Regions from separate parts of the Gibbsiella quercinecans genome, predicted to be linked through region 2. Evidence: predicted binding sites of a transcription regulator. Region 2 holds the regulator's gene; each other region holds the start of a gene.
What was found. Region 2 encodes CRP, which controls carbon source genes, mostly activating them, when cyclic AMP is high. Its sites were predicted from a motif close to ATGTGANNNNNNTCACAT; they were not measured.
Positions count from the first base shown of each region.

Region 1 (5,234 bases), 2.0 Mb from region 2:
GTTTATTTATTATTTTGTCGATTTTTTGTGCGTTAATCGGCGCAGGTAATGGATGTTTTATCTTGCGGGGGCGGAAGTATGATGCCTGTTTTTCATCCTGTGTGGTGGATAATTAACCACACAAAAAACTACCCTTTTATTTCTGGGTGGAAATATATTTTAACTGCTCGTGCAGATCTAGCTAAAAACCCGGATTAAGCTCTTTTAGTGATTGATATCACATTTTCATGAAATATGGCGTGTAAATGCAACGCGTGGCAGCCGAGATTTGCGCGGAACAACGACATGGCCTTAGCAATGGAGCGCTATGCCGTGTGCGGTGAAGAAATCGCTAAATTCCGCGTTCGGCGGGCGATCGGTAATCACCTGCTCAAACTGGAGCAATGGGGCGATGACGGCGGCCTTTTCTACGCCGAATTTGCTGTGATCGGCCACCAGGATCTTCTGCTGCGCCATGCGTATGGCTCGGTGCTTCATAGCCAATTCGTCGAAGTTAAAACAGGTGGCGCCATGTTGCAGGCTTAGGCCAGCGGCGGAAATGAAAGCGAGCGTCGGGCAGATATGATCCAGCTCGCTATGCTGGCCAAGACCGCTGAAGATGGCATTGGCGGGATTAAAACTACCGCCGCACAGGATCACGCGGCAGTTGGGCTTGCTCTGCAGTGCCAGGAAGGTGTTTAGCGCATGGCATATGGCGGTAAAAGGCAGACTGTCGTCAATCGCATCAATGATGGCTGGCGTGGTGGTGCCGCAGTCGAAAAAAACCGTATCGTTACTGTTAATCAGGGCAGCGGCCAGCGCACCGATGCGGCGTTTTTCCGGCAGCCGCTGGGTTTGCTGATCGGTAAGCGAATAGCGCGTGGCGGCGCCGTGGCGTAAATCGGCCACTACATACCCGCCCAGCAGTGTGACGGTGGCATGACCGGCGCTAAGATCGCGGCGCACCGTCATTTCCGAAACGCCCAAGAGGGCGGCGGCCTGTTTCACATGGAGCTTGTCCGCGTTTTTCAGGGCCAGGCTTAGTTGCTTGATACGTTCTGCGCGCCGGGTTTCCATCGGTTTCTGCTACTCAAAAAATGCCTGTGCAAGCGGGGGGGTTGCGGCGCCCGCTGGCAGGGCGCCGCCGTCGCGTCAGTAGCTGCCGTTGGCGGCTTTTTCACCGGCGATAATGGCAACGCCGGAGCTGGTGCCGATACGGGTGGCGCCGGCCTGGATCATTTTCTCGGCAGTCGCGCGATCGCGCACGGCGCCAGAGGCTTTCACGCCCATTTGCTCGCCGACGGTGGCGCGCATCAGGGCAACGTGTTCGGCCCGGGCGCCGCCGGTGCTGAAGCCGGTGGAAGTTTTCACAAAGGCGACGTCAAGCGCACGGCAGATTTCGCACAGCTGAACGATTTGTTCATCGCTGAGCAGGCAGGTTTCCAGGATCACCTTCAGTGGGATTGCGTCACAAACTTCGCGTACCGCCGCGATGTCTGCCTTCACTGCATCTAGCAGGCCGCTTTTCAGCCAGCCGACGTTGATGACCATATCAATCTCTTGCGCGCCGGCGGCAATAGCGGCTTTGGCCTCAAACGCTTTGGCAATGGTCAGGCCGGCGCCCAGCGGGAAGCCAATAACCGAACAGATTTTCACGTCGCTTTCCTGCAGCAATTGCGCCGCCAGCGGGACATAGCCCGAATTCACGCAGACTGCATAAAAATGGTGCTGTTGGGCTTCTTCACACAGCCTGGCGATCTGCGTTTCCGTGGCGTCCATGGCGAGCAAGGTGTGATCGATATAGCGCGCATAATCAATGTGTTCGGTCGTCATTGTGGTCCCTGATACGGTAAAGTGGTGATGTTAGTATCATAACATTTTGGTGAGAAAAGAATACATCACCCGCGTATAAGGCCGATATACCCAGCTTTTAAAGCTTAAATTGTGATTTTGCTAACATTGGTGTTTCTTGAGTAACAAACTAACCGCTTGCGCGTTATTCTTTTACCCAGCCTTTGCGAATCGGCAAGGCGAACAGGGCGTGATACAGGCGGCCAAGCGTACTGGCGATGGCATCGCCGTACAGGTTCCAGACCAACTGGGCGAACAGGCAGCCGACGATGCCCAGCAAGAACGCACCCACCATGTCCAGCGGCCAGTGCACGCCAAGGTACACCCGCGCCCAGGCGATGCCCACGCCGATCGCCATCAGGAGAATGCCGGACCACACCCGATGCCAGCACAGGAAGGCCAGCGCAAAGGTGAAGATGGCCGTGCCGTGGTTGCTGGGAAATGAACTATCCGGCGCATGAGCGAGGAATGTATAGCCAAAACCGGGGACAAACGGCCTTTCATAAGGCAAGAGCATGCCGATCGCCGTGGCGGTGGCCATGGCAAACAGCAGGGCGATGGTGGTTTTGCTGACCACTTCACGCTGTGATACCAGGCGATCCTTCGGGCCCCATAGCCAAAGCCCCACGATCAGCAGCGGTACGATGGCAATCATATCGCGGGCCAGGAACAGGGCGAATTCAATCAGCCATTTGGGGGATGCCGGGGTGGCATCGATCGCGATGAAAAGCACGTGATTCAGTTGTTCCATGATAATTCCCTCACAGTGGGCATTGCCTGCTGCTTGCCCACCAATAAACAGCCAGTTGGTTAGTTCATCCCCGCAGTTGCCGTTGGCTGCGGAAGGCGCTGCCCGCGAACAGCATGGCCCCGAAACCAGCAACCCGCTGACAAGTAAGCCAAAAATGCGGTTAACCATAAAAGGATGGTGCTGGCGAGTAAAGGGAAGGGCGCTTAATCTGGGGGGCTGTTGAGGGTTTATTTAATTTGGCTTGTGGTAGGCTGTGTAGCGGACGTAGCGTTTTAGCTGAATGTTGCCATTTATTAGGATTATAAGGACATAGCGGATGAAAACGATTTCTCTGGTTATCACCGGCCTGCTGATGGCTGCTTGTGCAGGGGCGAATGCGGCCGCCACGGCTGGCGCAGGCCAACCGTCACTGGAAAGTGTTGCTCCCTATCCGCCAGCGGAACAGGGCATGAGCCGCCAGGTGATCTTCTTGCCGCCGCTGGAGCACGAAGAGAACATGAAAGTGGAATTGCTGATCGGTAAAACGTTGCACGTGGATTGCAACCGCCATTTCATGGGGGGCAATCTTGAGCGCAAAACGCTGGAAGGATGGGGCTACGATTATCTGGTGCTGGAAAAACTCTCGCCGCCGGCATCCACTCGAATGGCCTGCCCGGATAGCAGCAAACAAACGCAGTTTGTCGCCGCAAACCTGGGTGAAGCCGCGATGCAACGCTACAACAGCCGCCTGCCTATCGTGGTTTATGTGCCGCAAGATGTGGACGTGAAATACCGCCTGTGGCAGGCCAACGACGCGGTGGTAAACGCGGTGCGTCAATAAGCTCTTTAAGGGGGGAACCCGGTGGGGCGTTGCCACAAAAAACGGCCAGCCGGCGTTGGCTGGCCATTTTGTTTAGTCTTTGTCCACCGGCGTCATGCTGACAGAGGAAAGGTAGTTGAGCAGGGCGATGTCGTTGTCGACACCCAGCTTCATCATCGCCGATTTCTTCTGGCTACTGATGGTTTTGATGCTGCGGTTAAGCTTCTTCGCAATTTCCGTTACCAGGAAACCTTCAGCAAACAGGCGCAACACTTCGCTTTCTTTCGGTGACAGGCGTTTGTCGCCGTAGCCGCTGGCACTGATTTTATCCAGCAGTTTGGAAACGCTTTCCGGGGTGAACTTTTTGCCTTTCTGCAACGCGGCGAGCGCCTTGGGCAGATCGGTCGGGGCACCTTGCTTCAGCACGATACCTTCAATATCCAGATCCAATACGGCGCTCAGGATCGCCGGATTATTGTTCATGGTAAGAACAATGATCGACAACTGCGGATAGTGGCGTTTGATGTATTTGATCAGCGTGATGCCGTCGCCGTACTTGTCACCCGGCATTGAGAGATCGGTGATCAATACGTCGGCGTTGAGTTTGGACAGACTGTTGATCAGCGCCGTTGAGTCTTCGAACTCCCCAACGACATTCACCCATTCAATTTGTTCAAGTGACTTCCTGATGCCAAAAAGCACGATAGGGTGATCATCAGCAATAATTACGTTCAGGTTATTCATGTGGTTGGCTACCTTGCTGCAGCAGTCTACTGACGAAAAAATCAATCTGACTGATGTTGTTCTCTATCTGAAGCGCATCACCATCTGCGATGTGCTGTTCCAACGATTCACACAGTTGCTTGCCCGGAAGCAGATTTAACATAGCAAATACGCCTTTCAGGCGGTGTGCGGTCTGTGACAGAGCCTCGAAATCACTACTGCCCGCCTCAGTATACAGTTTTTTGACATCATCGGGTACTGTATCAATAAACAAGCCATAGTAATCGCTTGATTTCAATTGTTTTTCATAGTGTTGTAGATTTTCTGCCGTTAGCGACAGCAGATCTTCCTCTTGTTCCAGCGCGGCCATTTGCTGTTCCATCAGCACCAGAATGGCATCGAGCATAGCGCTGCTCAGGTTGTAATTCACCCGAATATAACGTTTTTCCAGCTGTTGCCAGCCGGGCTCGTCGCTGGCTAGCAGCAGGGTATAGTCATCTGCCCGCTGCGGGTTGTCGGTCAGCAGAATGTCATAGTTGTGATTGGCCGCATGCTCTTCGGCAATCAGGCAGTCCGCGCCGTAGGTGTGCAGCAGGTGGGTAACGATACTGCGCACCTCTTCAGAGGTGATATCCAGTAACGCCTTGACGCCGTCCAACAATTTTTCCGGCTCTTCTTCTTCCTTCTGCTCGGCTTCCATCGTCACGTGGATGATATAGCGCGTGCCGATGTCCGGTTTGCTGTGGATATCCAGTTGGCCGTTGAGCTTTTTGCACAGTTGGTTACACAGGAAAAACGTCAGGCCGGAACCCTGGTTGAAACGATCGGCCAGCGCCTGGCCGGTGAACGGGTAGTCCAGGTTGCTGAGCTCATCGCTGGAAAGGCCAGCGCCGGTATCATTAACGTGGAATATCAACCGATCCGGGCTTGCCGGATCGCTCTCCGCCACCACAGAGATTTTGCCGCAGGCGGTGGTGATAATGGCGTAGTGCAGCAGCATTGAGAGGATTTTGCGCAGCGCATTCACATCGCCGACATAGTTTTGATCGGCGGCCAACTGGCAATGGTTGAACAGCGCCAGCCCTTTCTGGTTGATCATCGGCAAGGCTTCCAGCAACAGATCGTCAATCA
Region 1 is NZ_CP014136.1:889,245-894,478, reverse strand. It holds gene deoR (DNA-binding transcriptional repressor DeoR) at 292-1,056, opposite strand; gene deoC (deoxyribose-phosphate aldolase) at 1,132-1,812, opposite strand; gene ybjG (undecaprenyl-diphosphate phosphatase) at 1,976-2,581, opposite strand; gene eco (serine protease inhibitor ecotin) at 2,898-3,401, shown strand; gene rcsB (response regulator transcription factor RcsB) at 3,474-4,124, opposite strand; gene rcsD (phosphotransferase RcsD) at 4,117-5,234, opposite strand, start outside.
Region 1: the regulator CRP is predicted to act here: its motif matches at 1,922-1,939, upstream of deoC (deoxyribose-phosphate aldolase).

Region 2 (5,234 bases):
AACGCCTGGCTCCGCGGCAACTGGTGATATCCCCCGGCCCGTGCACGCCGAATGAGGCCGGCATTTCCCTGGCGGCGATCCGCCATTTTGCCGGTCGTTTGCCGATCCTCGGCGTTTGCCTGGGCCATCAGGCTTTGGGGCAGGCGTTTGGCGCCAGCGTCGTGCGCGCCCGCAATGTGATGCATGGCAAAACCTCCGCCATTCGCCACGACGGCCGCGGCGTGTTTGCCGGCTTGAATAATCCGTTGACCGTAACCCGTTATCACTCACTGGTGCTGGAGGCCGCTACGTTGCCGGATTGCTTTGAGGTGACGGCCTGGAGCGAGCGTGCAGGGGTACGTGATGAGGTAATGGGGATCCGCCACCGCACGCTGCCGCTGGAAGGGGTACAATTCCATCCGGAAAGCATTCTTAGCGAGCAGGGGCATCAGCTTTTGGGCAATTTCCTTAAGAGTTAATCGGTTAGGTTTTTTTTACCTGCTTTTGATGATTTAGGTTTGCCCTTGAGTGGTTTTTTATGCATATTTTGTGATTATATTTTCACTTAATGGCAACGATAAATTCTTATTGCGTACAGGGTGGGGCCCAAGAATGACCGAAAAATCCACAGTCAGCCGTAGTACATTTGATCAGGTAATTTTGCCCGTTTATGCACCCGCACAGTTTGTGCCGGTGAAAGGCCAGGGCAGCCGCGTGTGGGATCAGCAAGGGAAAGAGTATATTGATTTCTCTGGCGGTATTGCGGTGACGGCGCTTGGCCACTGCCACCCGGCGCTGGTCGCGGCGTTGAAAGAGCAGGGGGAAACCCTGTGGCATACCAGCAATGTGTTTACCAATGAGCCGGCGCTGCGCCTGGCCAGTAAGCTGATTGCGGCGACGTTTGCCGATCGGGTATTTTTCGCCAACTCCGGGGCGGAAGCCAACGAAGCGGCGTTTAAACTGGCCCGGCATTACGCAATTACCCGCCACAGCCCGTACAAGACCAAAATCATCGCGTTCTATAATGCTTTCCACGGTCGCACGCTGTTTACCGTTTCGGTCGGCGGCCAGGCGAAATACTCCGACGGCTTCGGGCCGAAGCCTGCCGACATTGTGCACGTGCCGTTCAACGATCTGGCCGCCGTGAAGGCGGTGATGGACGACCACACCTGCGCGGTGGTGATGGAACCCATCCAGGGCGAGGGCGGCATTATGCCGGTGGACGCCGCGTTCCTGAAAGGGGTGCGCGAGCTGTGCGATCGCCATCAGGCGCTGCTGGTGTTTGATGAAGTGCAAAGCGGCATGGGGCGCAGCGGCAAGCTGTTCGCCTATATGCACTATGGCGTAACGCCGGATATCCTGACCACCGCTAAAGCGTTGGGCGGCGGTTTCCCGGTCAGCGCCATGCTGACCACCGAGGAAATCGCTTCGGTGATGCACGTGGGCACCCACGGCACTACCTACGGCGGCAACCCGCTTGCCTGTGCGGTCGCTGAAGCGGCGCTGGACGTCATCAACACGCCAGAGGTGCTGAGCGGCATTGAACAGCGCCACGGCCTGTTTGTGCAGGCGCTGCAACGGATTGGCGAGAAGTACGCGATTTTCTCCGAAGTGCGGGGGATGGGGCTGCTGATCGGCGCGGAACTGGTGCCGGGCTATCACGGCAAGGCGCGTGAGTTTCTGACTGCGGCGGCGGCGCGTGGGCTGATGATCCTTAACGCCGGGCCAGATGTGATCCGCTTTGCGCCTTCGCTGGTGGTGGAACTGGAAGATATCGACGCGGGGATGGCGCTGTTTGAACTGGCGGTGCAGGACGTGATAAACGCCTAAGCGGCGGGCACAGCGAGCTAGCGCCGTGCAAAATAAACGCCCCGTGGCCGGTTGGCCACGGGGCGTTTGCTATTTCCTGGCGCCCAGCGTGTGATTAACGCGTGCCGTAAACCACGATGGTTTTGCCGTGGGCAGAAATGAGGTTTTGATCTTCCAGCATTTTCAGAATACGGCCGACGGTTTCGCGTGAGCAACCGACAATCTGGCCGATCTCCTGGCGGGTAATTTTGATTTGCATGCCGTCCGGGTGAGTCATGGCATCCGGTTGTTTTGCCAGGTTTAGCAGGGTTTGTGCGATACGCCCGGTAACGTCAAGGAAAGCAAGGTTGCCCACTTTCTCTGAAGTAACCTGCAGCCGGCTTGCCATCTGCGCAGACAGGCGCATCAGGATATCCGGGTTCACCTGGATCAACTGACGGAATTTCTTATAGGAAATTTCAGCCACTTCACAGGCGGTTTTCGCCCTTACCCAGGCGCTGCGCTCCTGGCCTTCTTCAAATAACCCGAGTTCCCCGATAAAGTCCCCCTGGTTGAGGTAGGACAGGATCATCTCTTTACCTTCTTCGTCTTTAATCAGCACCGCGACGGAGCCTTTAACGATGTAGTAAAGCGTTTCGGCTTTTTCACCTTGGTGAATCAGCGTACTTTTGGATGGATATTTGTGGATATGGCAATGAGACAGGAACCATTCGAGAGTCGGGTCTGTTTGCGGTTTGCCGAGAACCATTCGCTGTTATCCTCTGTTGTAATCGCTGCCTTGTGTCACAGGGATCAGAGTTCCCTGTAAAACATGTTTTAGCCCACGTGCGCGTGGTGGCTATCAACAGGTTTTGAGGCGTGCCATAAAATATGCTACTGCTTTAGCATATTGACTTGCCGGAAATGCTGCAAGCTACATTCTGTTAACATACCACGTCAGGCACCTTTCCTCGAACGTTTCCCTGGAGCCTGCTCATTGGAAAGGGGATTTTCAGACTGAGCCCTGCCATTAATCGTGGAGCCGGCAAAAAGACAACATACTGCCGCAAAGCCCGCGATTGCCGCCGCATTCACGCGCAATGACAGGACACAGTCTAGTGTGGTTTTAGCACAGAGTGAGGCCAGTGTCTTGTGTTGTCTCGCTTCAGCATGATTCACGTCAGGTTCCGTTGCCAGTTTTAGCGCGAAAGCGTAGTCTGGGCTGCATAAACCAAGCGGAGTAACGAGTATGCAGGCAAGAATCAAGTGGGTGGAAGGTTTGACGTTCCTGGGCGAATCCGCCTCCGGCCATCAGGTGTTGCTGGACGGCAACGCCGGGGAAAAAGCGCCAAGCCCAATGGAAATGGTGTTGATGTCTGTTGGCGGGTGCAGCGCGATTGACGTGGTCTCGATTCTGCAAAAAGGCCGTAACGATGTGCGTGATTGTGAGGTAAAACTGACCTCAGAGCGCCGCACGGAGGCGCCGCGCATATTTACCCATATCAACCTGCATTTTATTGTTACCGGTAAAGGGCTTACCGATAACGTTGTTGAGCGTGCGGTGAATCTGTCGGCGGAGAAATATTGCTCGGTATCGCTGATGCTCGGTAAGGCCGCCAGCGTCACCCACAGCTTTGAAATCCGCGCGGTGGAGTGACGCCCAACGTATTACTTGATTTTTTTCCCTTCCAACAGGCGCTGCACCAGCGGCGCCATGATCAACTCCATTGCTAGCCCCATTTTTCCGCCCGGCACCACCAATGTATTGATATGCGAAATAAATGAACCCTGCAGCATCGCCAGCAGATAAGGGTAGTCGATCTGCTCCAGGCCGCGGAAGTGGATCACCACAAAGCTTTCATCCAGCGACGGGATCGCTTTGGCGGCGAACGGGTTGGAAGTATCCACCGTCGGCACCCGCTGGAAGTTGATATGGGTGCGTGAAAACTGGGGCGTGATGTAGTTAATGTAATCTTCCATCGAGCGAACCACGGAATCCATCACCGCTTCGCGTGAATGGCCGCGCTCGCCGGTATCGCGGATCAGTTTCTGGATCCACTCCAGGTTGACGATCGGCACCACCCCCACCAGCAAGTCGACATACCTGGCGACGTCATGATGGTCGGCGACAACGCCACCGTGCAGCCCTTCATAAAACAGCACGTCGGTGGGTTCCGGCAGGGGCTCCCAGGGGGTGAAGGTGCCTGGCACCTGGTTGTAGGGCACCGCTTCGTCGTAAGTGTGCAGGTATTTGCGCGAACGGCCGGTGCCGTGTTTGCCGTATTCAATAAAGCTTTGTTCCAGCAGGCCAAAGTCGTTGGCTTCCGGGCCGAAATAGCTGATGTGGCGGCCAAGATCGCGTGCTTTGCGGATCGCGGCGTCCATCTCCGGCCGGGTATAGCGGTGGAAGCTGTCGCCTTCCAGTTCGGCGGCGCGGATATTCAACTGCTGGAATATTTTGCGAAACGCCACGCTGGTGGTTGTGGTGCCGGCGCCGCTGGAGCCGGTCACCGCAATGACAGGATGTTTAGCTGACATAAATACCGTTCCCCGTGAGAAATCTGGCGATGTGGCCGTGCCCCGTATTCAGGCTGGCGCCACAGCCTAGCATTGTTATCACGTTTCGCGCACCGGTGTCATCTTTGCGGCAGAGGGATGCGAAAAAAGCAACGCATCGGCGCAATTTTGCTGCTTCAACCGCAGCACGAAATTGGCGAGACTGTAAAAAAACGGGAGGAAAGCCATGAACATGCCGTCGTCGCGCTGGTGGTGGGATTTATCTACACGGGAATTCAGTGAACTGGAAATGGATAAGATGGTGGCGGTGTTGCCGATCGGCGCCGTCGAGCAGCACGGCCCGCATTTGCCCGTTCGGGTGGATGCGGCGATCAATGCCGGGATAGTGCAGCGTGCGGTGGAACTGATGCCCGCTGATTTACCGGCGTTGATTTTGCCCATGTTGCCGATTGGCAAATCCGATGAGCATTTGCACTATCCCGGCACCCTGACGTTGCCTTACGAGATTTTGGGCAAAGTGTGGTTTGAAGTGGCGAAAAGCGCCTGGCGAGCGGGGATCCGTAAACTGATTTTCTGGAATTCACATGGCGGCCAGCCGCAGTTGATGGAGATTGTCTGCCGCCAACTGCGTATTGAACTGAATATGTTTGCCGTGGGGGCCAGTTGGTTTCGCACCATTGATACCCGCGATCTCTACGCCGCTGAAGAGTTACAGCATGGTATTCACGGTGGGGAGTCTGAAACCAGCGTGATGTTGCATCTGCACCCGGATCTGGTCCAGATGGCCTATGCGGAAAACTTTGTCTCGGCATCGGTCGCGTTGGCCGCGAAAGGGGGCATTCTGACGCCCGAAGGCGGCGTGGGTTTTGGTTGGATGGCTGAAGATTTGCACCCGGCGGGTACCACCGGCAACGCGGCTGCGGCGGATGCCGGGCGCGGCAAAACGGAAA
Region 2 is NZ_CP014136.1:2,860,495-2,865,728, forward strand. It holds gene ACN28Q_RS13200 (aminodeoxychorismate synthase component II) at 1-458, shown strand, start outside; gene argD (bifunctional acetylornithine/succinyldiaminopimelate transaminase) at 592-1,809, shown strand; gene crp (cAMP-activated global transcriptional regulator CRP) at 1,904-2,536, opposite strand; gene ACN28Q_RS13215 (OsmC family protein) at 3,017-3,424, shown strand; gene ACN28Q_RS13220 (phosphoribulokinase) at 3,436-4,305, opposite strand; gene ACN28Q_RS13225 (creatininase family protein) at 4,511-5,234, shown strand, end outside.

Region 3 (5,234 bases), 2.4 Mb from region 2:
GTACCAATATCGCGCCCTGCTGCGGCGGCTATTTATCGCCATTTTTATTGGCCTGGCCGCCGCACTGGCCGTCTGGGGATTCCATAGCGCCATGCTGCTGCTTGAATGGTTGCTGTTGGATCACAACAGCGGCAGCCTGGTTGCCGCGGCGGCAGCGCTGCCGGGCTGGCGACGGGTGCTGACGCCGGCTCTGGGCGGGTTGGCGGCAGGGCTGCTGCTCTGGATCTATCAACGCTACCGGCACCAACGCCCGGCGGCGCCAACCGACTACATGGAAGCGATCGAAACCGGCGACGGGCGGCTTGGCGTCAGCGCCAGCCTGGTGAAGTGTCTGGCTTCGCTGTTAGTGGTCTCCAGCGGCAGCGCTATCGGCCGTGAAGGGGCGATGATTCTGCTGGCGGCATTGGTGGCATCGGTGTTTGCCCAGCGCTTTACCCACGCGCGTGAATGGAAACTATGGGTTGCCTGTGGCGCCGCCGCCGGTATGGCCAGCGCCTATCATGCGCCGCTGGCCGGCAGCCTGTTTATCGCCGAAATCCTTTTCGGTACCTTGATGCTGGCCTCTCTGGGGCCAGTTGTGATCTCGGCTGTCAGCGCCCTGCTGCTTACCAACCTGCTCAATGGCGGCCAGGCGCCGCTGTATGCCGTCGAAAACCTTCCTTCGCCCTGGCCGTTGCAATATCTGCTGATGGCCTTGCTGGGCGTCGTGGCCGGGATTGGCGGCCCGTTGTTTCTGTGGGGGCTGGCGGCCAGCGGGCGTGGTTTCCGCGCGTTGCGCCTGAAGCCGCCGTTTCAGTTGGCGCTCGGCGGGTTGATTGTCGGTTTGCTTTCGCTGGTGTTTCCCCAGGCCTGGGGCAATGGTTACAGCGTGGTGCAGGCGCTGCTCTCGGCACCGCCGGGCGCGTTGCTGGTCAGTGCGATCCTGCTATGTAAGCTGCTGGCGGTGCTGGCCAGCAGCGGCTCCGGCGCCCCGGGCGGCGTTTTCACCCCCACGCTGTTTGTTGGCGCGGCTTTGGGTTCAGTCATTGGACAACTGTGCGCCATGTGGCCGGCGCTGGGCGCCACTACACCATTGCTAATGGCGCTGACCGGGATGGCAACCTTTCTTGCCGCCACGACTCACGCGCCGGTCATGGCCGCGCTAATGGTATTTGAAATGACGGGAGAATATGCGTTGCTGCCGGGGTTTTTGCTTTCTTGCGTGGTAGCCACCACCGTTTCACGCGGGCTACGCCAGGTTTCGGTTTACCACAATGCTTAGGCATTCACGCCCGCGCCAAAGCTGCGGGCGTGAACGAACTGCACGTTATGCCTCGCGATCGAGCAATGGGGAAATATCCAGATAGTGCGCCAGTTCCCGCTGCTCGGCACGTGGGAGATACGGGATCTCGCCCAGCAATGGCGCCGGGATACGCAACTGTAGCGCATCGATGGTTTCAGCATAGTGAGCCAACCCCGGGTTGATGCGGTTGGCTACCCAGCCCAACAGCGGCAGGCCATCGTTAATGATCGATTGCGCCGTCAGCAATGCGTGGCTGACGCAGCCTAATTTGATGCCGACCACCAGGATCACCGGCAGTTGCTCCTGCACTACCCATTCTGCATATGGGCGTAAATCATTCATCAGCACCCGCCAGCCGCCGCTGCCTTCAACCACCACGGTATCTGCCTTGGCGGAAAGCTGCTGCAGGCCGCGGCTCATGACATTGTATTCAATATCCTGCGTTGCATGGGCGTGGAAAACCTCATCCATACAGGTGATAGGATTAACTTCTTCATAAGACAACGGCATGGTTGACGATGCCTGTAAAACCAAAGCGTCTTTATTGCGCACGCCTTCATCAGTTTCCAGGCAGTGCGCCGCAATCGGCTTATACCCTGCCACAGAACGTCCTTGTGCCGCAAAAGCCTGCAACAACGCGCGAGAAACCACAGTTTTACCGACGTCGGTATCCGTACCTGTCACAAATAAACGCTTTAACATGAATGCCCCGGAAAACTCCGTTAATAAAAATGATGCTGAATATGCAGACTGAAACCCAGAGAGAGAACCAAGCGCCACCACCGTTCACGTTGACGGCAAAACGTTAGCGTGGCGCAGCGGCCAAAAGAGACACAGCCTATGACAAGCAAAAGTCTATGGGATGGCGATCCGAAGCGGATTGAGGTAGCTCAATATTTGTTGTTAAAACAGAAAATGTTATTACGCCTGTTTATTAACCCTGCAGCAGTTTCACTAGCAACGAGCCGTTATATAACGCTTCTTTTACTAGCGCCGCGCCGGGCATCGTGCCCTGATTGAAAAACTGCGTCGAGATCACTTTAATCTGCTCGCTGTAGGCGGGCAGCGACTGCTGGCGAATGCAGGAAAGAATGGCCGGGAAAAGAATATCGGCGGCGCGGTTTAACGGCGAACCCACCAGGATTTTTTCCGGATTAAACAGGTTAACCATGATCGCCAAAATGCGCCCCACGCTATGGCCGACGCCAAGAATAACGTCCTTCGCCAGTTGATCGCCCGCCAACGCCGCATCACACAACGATTCAATGCTCAACGGCACGCCCTGCAACATCGAATCTATCGCACCGTTCAGGCGCTGCTGGGTGAGTTCCAGAATGCTTTCAATGCTGGCGACAGTTTCCAGGCAGCCGTGATTACCGCAGTAACAACGTTTCCCATAGGGATCAACCTGGGTATGGCCAATTTCCACCACGCTGTGGCTGCCGGCATGCAGCACCCTGCCGCCGGAAATAACCCCGGCGCCGACATTATGGTCGATCACAACCTGAATCACGTTCTGGTTGCCGCGGGAAGCGCCGTACAGCGCTTCAGCCATAGTCCAGGCACTGATATCATGCTGTATGAACACCGGCAGCCCGGTGCGCTCTTCCAGCACCGGGCCGAGCGGCATTTCACGCACGTCGTAAAACGGCATGCTGTGCACGATGCCGTTGGCGACGTCAATGATGCCCGGTAAAGTGATGGCAATCGCGGTGAGGCGTTCGAGTTTCTGTTGATGGCGGATAAAAAACTGGTCGATTTCAGTGACGATCCGCTGCAATAGCGCCTCTGGGTGATCTGCCGCAAGCGCCAGCAGATCTTCAACCACCAAACGGCTGCTAAGATCCCGCAGCGCCAGCGTAATACTGCCCCGGCTGATGCGGATTGAAAGGTAATGCCAGGCTTCGGTATCCAGCACCAACCCCACCGCCGGCCGGCCGCGACTGCCTACTTCCTGGTATTCGGTTTCTTTCACCAGGTGGGCTTCAAGTAACTCACGCACAATTTTGGTAATGCTGGCTGGCGCGAGCTGCGCGCGTTTTGACAACTCAATGCGCGAAACAGGCCCCCACAGATCAATCAGCCGATATACCGCACCGGCATTGGTCTGCTTAATCTGGTCAATATGCCCAGGCTTCCCGTCCGCGATCACACGCTGCTCCTACTATTTTCGCGCTTCTAAATAAAGATTAGTGGCTATGGTGGAGCTTTTATCAGAAGGCGTCAACTGTTTGATTATTTATGTGATTTACAGCACAAATTCGCCATTTTTCGCTGCAGGTAACACCAATTTGTGCCACGTAAAGTTTGGCGGTTAACGCCGTAGCATTAGCGCCTGCAGCGTCTTGGCCGCTGCGGTTAGCGGCCGTTGGCGATGGAATACCAGCCACACTTCGGTCAACGCTTCCGGTTCCGCCAACGGCAGGTAACGAACGCCATCAATTTTAACCCGGGCAAAAGACGCCGGCAGAATGGAAATACCCAGCCCGGAGGAGACCAGGCCGATGATGGTCATCGCTTCCCCCACTTCCTGGGTAATGAACGGAGTGACACCCGCGCGGCCGAGCATCGAGAGCGTTTCGTCGTATAACGCCGTGCCGACTTCACGCGCGAAAAACACGAACGGTTCCTGCGCCAGATGGTGAAAACGCAGCCCGCCGGGCGCAATCTGGTTAAGCGAGTGCCCCGCCGGTACCACTGCCACAAGCGGCTCATGCAACAACACCTCATGGCAAAGCGCGTCCGGCAGGCGGGTATTACGCATAACGCCCAGATCCAGTTCGCCGTTCAGCAATGGGTTCAACTGCTGCCGGGAGTTGATTTCCTGCATTTTGATGTGCACTTCCGGGTGCTGATGGCGAAATGCCCGCAGGCTTCGGGCCACGGCGGTAATGAACGGCGCAGAAGAGGTAAAGCCGATGGTCAACTCCCCTATTTCGCCACGCTCAAGGCGCGCGGCCTTTTCTGCCGCCCGGTTTACCTGATCGATAACCTGATAGGCTTCCTTGAGGAACATTTCCCCTGCCTGCGTGAGCGTCACGTTGCGGCTGTTACGGGACAACAGCCTGGCGCCGACCATTTCTTCCAGTGCCTGAATTTGTTGGCTCAGCGGCGGCTGGGAAATACGCAGCCGCTCTGCGGCGCGGCCAAAGTGCAACTCTTCAGCCACGGTAATGAAATACCGGAGGTGTCTTAGCTCAATATTCATATTTAATACGTATCAATTTTAATGATTAATATATTAGACAAAATAGTACGGGCTACCTATCATTTTCCACACCAACGTAGCACCTATTTAACTCACCCGAAGTTCGGTAAGGAAACACTGTGACAACCCCTCAGCGTTCAGCGGCCGCTATGCCGTCGACGCCGGCCGCCAATGATGACACGGCCCCAGCACCAAAAACCAAACGCGCTTCCCTAAATAGACTCCCTTATATTGAACGTGGCACGCCGCAATTTATGCGCGTGACGCTGGCGCTATTTTCTGCCGGGTTAGCGACCTTCGCCTTGCTCTACTGCGTGCAACCCATATTGCCGGTGTTATCGCAGGATTTTGGCATCTCGCCGGCGGAAAGTAGCCTGTCACTGTCGCTTTCCACCGCATTATTGGCGATAGGCCTGATGTTCACCGGGCCGCTTTCCGATGCCATCGGCCGCAAGTCGGTGATGGTCGTCGCTTTGCTGCTGGCCGCCGTTTGCACGCTAATCTGCGCGTTTATGAGCAGTTGGCAAGGCATCTTGCTGATGCGCGCCCTGATTGGCCTTTCGCTCAGCGGTGTGGCGGCGGTTGGCATGACCTATCTAAGTGAAGAAATCCATCCCAGCTTTGTCGCCTTTTCCATGGGGCTTTATATCAGCGGTAACTCTATCGGCGGCATGAGCGGGCGCCTGATCACCGGTGTGCTGACGGATTTCTTCAGTTGGCGTATTGCCCTGGCGTTCATTGGGC
Region 3 is NZ_CP014136.1:5,287,325-5,292,558, reverse strand. It holds gene clcB (voltage-gated ClC-type chloride channel ClcB) at 1-1,261, shown strand, start outside; gene bioD (dethiobiotin synthase) at 1,307-1,984, opposite strand; gene mlc (sugar metabolism global transcriptional regulator Mlc) at 2,217-3,434, opposite strand; gene ACN28Q_RS24035 (LysR family transcriptional regulator) at 3,597-4,490, opposite strand; gene ACN28Q_RS24030 (MFS transporter) at 4,640-5,234, shown strand, end outside.
Region 3: the regulator CRP is predicted to act here: its motif matches at 3,524-3,541, upstream of mlc (sugar metabolism global transcriptional regulator Mlc).

Region 4 (5,234 bases), 2.7 Mb from region 2:
CGTTGTCTTTCAGCGTGAAGGTCAGGATAACGCCGTCATCGTTTTCATCATGCGCCGTCAGGTTCCACGGTTGGTTGCGGGCAAAACCATGCGAGGGTTTCCCCGCCGGGCCAAACCACGGCCAGCAAATCGGCACACCGCCACGGATCGCATTGCCCTGTTTGAACGGGGTATTTTTGCTTAGCCAGATCACTGGCGCGTCACCGCTCGGCTGCCAGGCCAGCAGGTGCGCACCTTGTAATGCAACCGCTGCACGGACTTTAGGGTGAGAGATAACAATCAGAGGAAGCTCGTCCAACTGACGCTGGCTGATGTACGGAGAGATTTGTTCAGTAACGGGTAGGGTAAAGATTTTTTCGTTCATCGTGATGCCCTTATTTATTCGCAACTGCAAACAATAAAAAGGGCGACATAAATGTCGCCCTCGTCATCAACAGCACATCATTCCATTATTTGGAGATGTGAGCGATCAGGTCCAGAACTTTGTGAGAGTAGCCGGTTTCGTTATCGTACCAAGAAACCAGTTTCACGAAGTTGTCGCTCAGCGCGATACCTGCTTTAGCGTCAAACACGGAAGTGCAAACTTCACCGTTGAAGTCGGTAGAAACCAGATCTTCGTCAGTGTAGCCCAGAACGCCTTTCATTGGGCCTTCGGATGCAGCTTTAACCGCAGCTTTGATCTGTTCGTAAGTCGCTGCTTTTTCCAGACGTACGGTCAGGTCAACTACAGATACGTTTGGAGTAGGAACGCGGAACGCCATACCGGTCAGTTTACCGTTCAGTTCTGGCAGAACTTTACCTACTGCTTTAGCAGCACCGGTAGATGAAGGGATGATGTTCTGGCTAGCGCCACGACCACCACGCCAGTCTTTGTGAGACGGGCCATCAACGGTTTTCTGAGTAGCGGTAGTTGCGTGAACAGTGGTCATCAGCGCTTCGATGATACCGAAGTTGTCGTTGATAACTTTTGCCAGTGGCGCCAGGCAGTTGGTGGTGCAGGAAGCGTTGGAAACGATGTCCTGGCCAGCGTATTTTTCGAAGTTTGCACCGCGAACGAACATCGGGGTAGCATCTTTGGATGGGCCAGTCATAACCACTTTCTTGGCGCCAGCAGTGATGTGTTTGCGTGCAGTTTCGTCAGTCAGGAACAGACCGGTAGCTTCAGCAACAACGTCAACGCCAACTTCGTTCCACTTCAGGTTTGCCGGATCACGTTCTGAGGTAACACGGATGGTTTTGCCGTTAACAACCAGGTGGCCGTCTTTAACTTCTACAGTGCCTTTAAAACGGCCGTGAGTAGAGTCATACTTCAGCATGTATGCCATGTAGTCAGCGTCCAACAGATCGTTGATTGCTACGATCTCGATGTCAGAACGTTCCTGAGCAGCACGGAAAACAATGCGACCGATACGGCCAAAACCGTTGATACCTACTTTGATAGTCATATATTCCACCAGCTATTTGTTAGTGAATAAAAGGTTGGTTGTAAAATTACAAAAACCTCACCAAGCGTCAAGCGGAATCGTGTCAATAATTGCGGCAAATCAAAGCTGGAAGCCCTATTTGCACGCTTATTGCACATTCCATTTATGCACGGCCTCATTTTTCCACGAGGTCAAGCCGCTAAGTTTAAAGAACAACATGGCATTATATGTGATCCAGGTCACATATAATGCCTGCGTAACCTTTATGCCCTACAGTTTAGGCCAAAATCGTCTGCAATGTTGTTAATTTTTTGTTATTATTACTCATTGTTTTCGTTGAGATAATCTATTTGTCGAGAAAACCACCGATGGCTAAAGAGACCCCAAAACATCAAAGCGTTACGGAACTGAATGAAATTCAGCGTTATGTGACCCAAGATCGCGGTACGGAAGCGCCGTACAGCGGCAAGTTGCTGCATAACAGCCGCTCTGGCATCTACCACTGCCTGTGTTGCAATGCGCCACTGTTCTATTCCGACAGCAAGTATGATTCCGGCTGTGGTTGGCCCAGCTTTTATCAGCCAGTTGCTGATAACGCCATTCGCTATATTGATGATTATTCACACAATATGCACCGGGTTGAGATTCGCTGCGGCCAGTGCGACGCGCATTTGGGGCATGTTTTCCCCGATGGCCCGCAGCCGACAGGGGAACGTTATTGTGTGAATTCGGCGTCGTTACGCTTTACCGACGGCGAGAGCGGCGAAAAGATCGCCGGTTAAGCAGTAACCCTACAAACAAAATCGATTCAGCAAATTATTCATCTGGAAGCGAGACAGTATTGATGGATGTGAAAGATCTGATCGCGGCGATGACGCCGGAAGTTTATCAGCGGCTTGCGCGTGCTGTTGAATTGGGCAAATGGCCGGATGGCGTTGCTTTGACGCCGGAGCAAAAGGAAAACAGCCTGCAGGCTGTGATGCTGTGGCAGGCGTTGAACAACGTCGAGCCGCAGCACATGAGCATTGGCACCGACGGCCAAATCGTTATGAAGAGCAAGCAGGAATTGAAGCTGCAGTTTGCTGAACAGCCGCTGGCCAAGCTAAAACCACAGTGAGCCCTGCTGTTCGGGCTTGCGTTGGTAGACTGCAGAGCAGGGCGCCGGCCGCACCCTGTATTGCTCACTGCTGCACAAAGGCGGCCAGGGTAATCAACTCGGCCCCGGCCTGGTGCATCGTCTGTAAGGCCAGTTCACTGTCATCGGGTTGCAGATTGACGCCGCGGCAGCCGTCAACGATCACCTTGACGGAATAGCCCAACAGCAGTGCGTCGAGCACGGTGAATTTCACGCAGTAGTCGGTCGCCAGCCCCATCACCGCCAACTGGCGGATGTTATTTGCCTTTAGCCAGCCGTCAAGCGCTGTGGCCGCCCGGTGGCCATTGTCAAAGAAGGCGCTGTAACTGTCGATGGCCGGATCCAATCCCTTTTTAACCACCTGCGTTATGGCCTGCTGATGTAGCTGCGGGTGAAAAGCCGCGCCGTGACTGCCCTGCACGCAATGCACCGGCCACCAGATCTGCGGCAACCCTTCCAGTTCGCCCAGGGTACCTACTTCGCTATGCGAATTGACGGCAAAGCTGCGGTGGTCGGCAGGGTGCCAATCCTGGCTAGCGACAACCGGCTCCCCGCGCGCCGCGCTGGCGGCCATCGCCTGATTCGCCACGGCAATCGTGGCGTCGCCATCCTTTACCGCCAGCGCACCACCGTGGCAAAAGTCATTTTGCAGGTCAATCAGCAACAGCGCTGTATTCATCGTTACCGTCCTCGGCCGGTTTAGCCGGCAATGCTCATTTCCCCGCGCAGATCCATTTGCATCTGAGCGCGGATCTCTTCAGGCGAAAGCGGCTGGCTTAACAGGTAATGCAGTTTGGTGAGCGCCGCTTCAACCGTCATATCAAAACCACTCACCACGCCGGCATGGGCGAGTGCGTTACCGGTGGCGTAGCCGCCCATGTTAACTCTGCCGGAGATGCACTGGGTGAGGTTTACCACCACGATGCCACGCTCGGCGGCCGCACGCAATTCATCAAGCAGTTCGGGTTTTTGCGGGGCATTGCCGACGCCATAAGAGCGCAGGATTAACGCCTTGACCGGTTGCAGCAAGAAGTTACGCACTACCGCACCGGAAATCCCCGGATAAATGGTGACCACGCCGATGGGCTGCGGCGTAATGGCATGCACCTTGAGCGCGCCGTGGCAGGCGGGCGCGCTGATGCCGTTATGACGGCGGATATGGATGCCGGCCTCTAGCAGCGGCGGCAGGTTGGGCGAAGCAAAGGCGTCGAAGCCATCCGCATGGGCCTTGGTGGTGCGGTTGCCGCGGAACAGCTTGTTGTTGAAAAACAGGCTGACTTCATTCACCGGGTGGTTAGCTGCCAGATATAGCGCGTTGAGCAGGTTGGTTTGCCCATCGGAGCGCAGTTCCGCCAGCGGTATTTGTGACCCTGTCACTATCACCGGCTTATCCAGGTTCTCCAACATGAATGAGAGGGCCGAAGCGGTGAACGCCATGGTATCGGTGCCGTGCAAAATAACGAAGCCGTCGTAGCTGTCGTAGTTCTGTTTGATGTCGTCGGCGATGTGCTGCCAGTCTTCCGGCGTCATATCGGAAGAATCAATCAGCGGTGCGTATTCGTGGATGGTAAAGTCCGGCATTTCCGGGCGATGGAACTCGGGCATCAGCGCCAGCTGGCGCTGCAGGTGGCCAGAAACCGGGATATAACCCTGCTCGGAGCGCTGCATGCCGATGGTGCCGCCGGTGTACGCAACGTAAATGGATTTTTTTTGCATAGCTGGAATTCTGATAAACATAAGATGCGGTGAATTATAGGGGGATAACGGCAGAAAAAAAGCGAATCGTCGGCCAGCAAGCCATTATCTTATATAGCCGCAGCGCGGGAATGGTCATTGCCTCGGCTACTAACGTTGCAAGAAAAACCCCCGCATTTTCATGCGGGGGTTGCATCAAACGAAGGACATCCGGTTTATGGCTTACCGGATATCACCGCACGTCAGGCAGATGGCATAGCGGTTTTGCGGATCGTTCAGATTATTGAACAAGCCCGCCTGTTCGTTCACACTCATGGCCACAGAGGCCAATGGTGCAGGCAACAGCGCTTGCAACGCCGTTGGCAGCATCGCATGGATTGACGCGCCAAACTGGCCCAGCACCATATCGGTCAGGCTTGGCGTATCAACAAACCAGTTGAGCTGCCATTGCGGCAGTTTTGCCAACTGTGCGGCTTTGCTCACGGCATCATCAAAATCACCTAATTGATCCACCAGGCCGTTGGATTTGGCATCGCTGCCGATCCAGACGTGGCCCTGTGCGATTTTATCTACCTGTTCCGGCGTCATTTTGCGCGAGTTGGCAACCAATTCCAGGAAGTGACGGTAACCGCTTTCAATATTCATCTGCATCATTTGTGAGAATTCAGGCGGTAACGCTTTGGTCACGGCCAGATCGGCCAGCGGCGAGGTCGCCACGCCATCGGTATGCACGCCAACGCTACCAAGCGTGTTCTCATAGGTGTTGATCACCCCGAAAATACCGATTGAACCGGTGAGTGTGCTGGGGCTGGCAACGATGTAGTCTGCCGGTGTGGAAATCCAGTAACCGCCAGAGGCCGCCATACCGCCCATGGAAACCACCACTGGCTTGCCTGCCGCGCGCACTGCGGCCAGTTCAGCACGGATCACCTCAGAGGCGCTAACGCTGCCGCCTGGGCTGTTAACACGGAACACCACCG
Region 4 is NZ_CP014136.1:23,433-28,666, reverse strand. It holds gene ACN28Q_RS00155 (D-hexose-6-phosphate mutarotase) at 1-364, opposite strand, end outside; gene gapA (glyceraldehyde-3-phosphate dehydrogenase) at 450-1,445, opposite strand; gene msrB (peptide-methionine (R)-S-oxide reductase MsrB) at 1,793-2,206, shown strand; gene ACN28Q_RS00140 (YeaC family protein) at 2,269-2,541, shown strand; gene pncA (bifunctional nicotinamidase/pyrazinamidase) at 2,606-3,238, opposite strand; gene ansA (asparaginase) at 3,259-4,275, opposite strand; gene sppA (signal peptide peptidase SppA) at 4,477-5,234, opposite strand, start outside.
Region 4: the regulator CRP is predicted to act here: its motif matches at 1,652-1,669, upstream of msrB (peptide-methionine (R)-S-oxide reductase MsrB).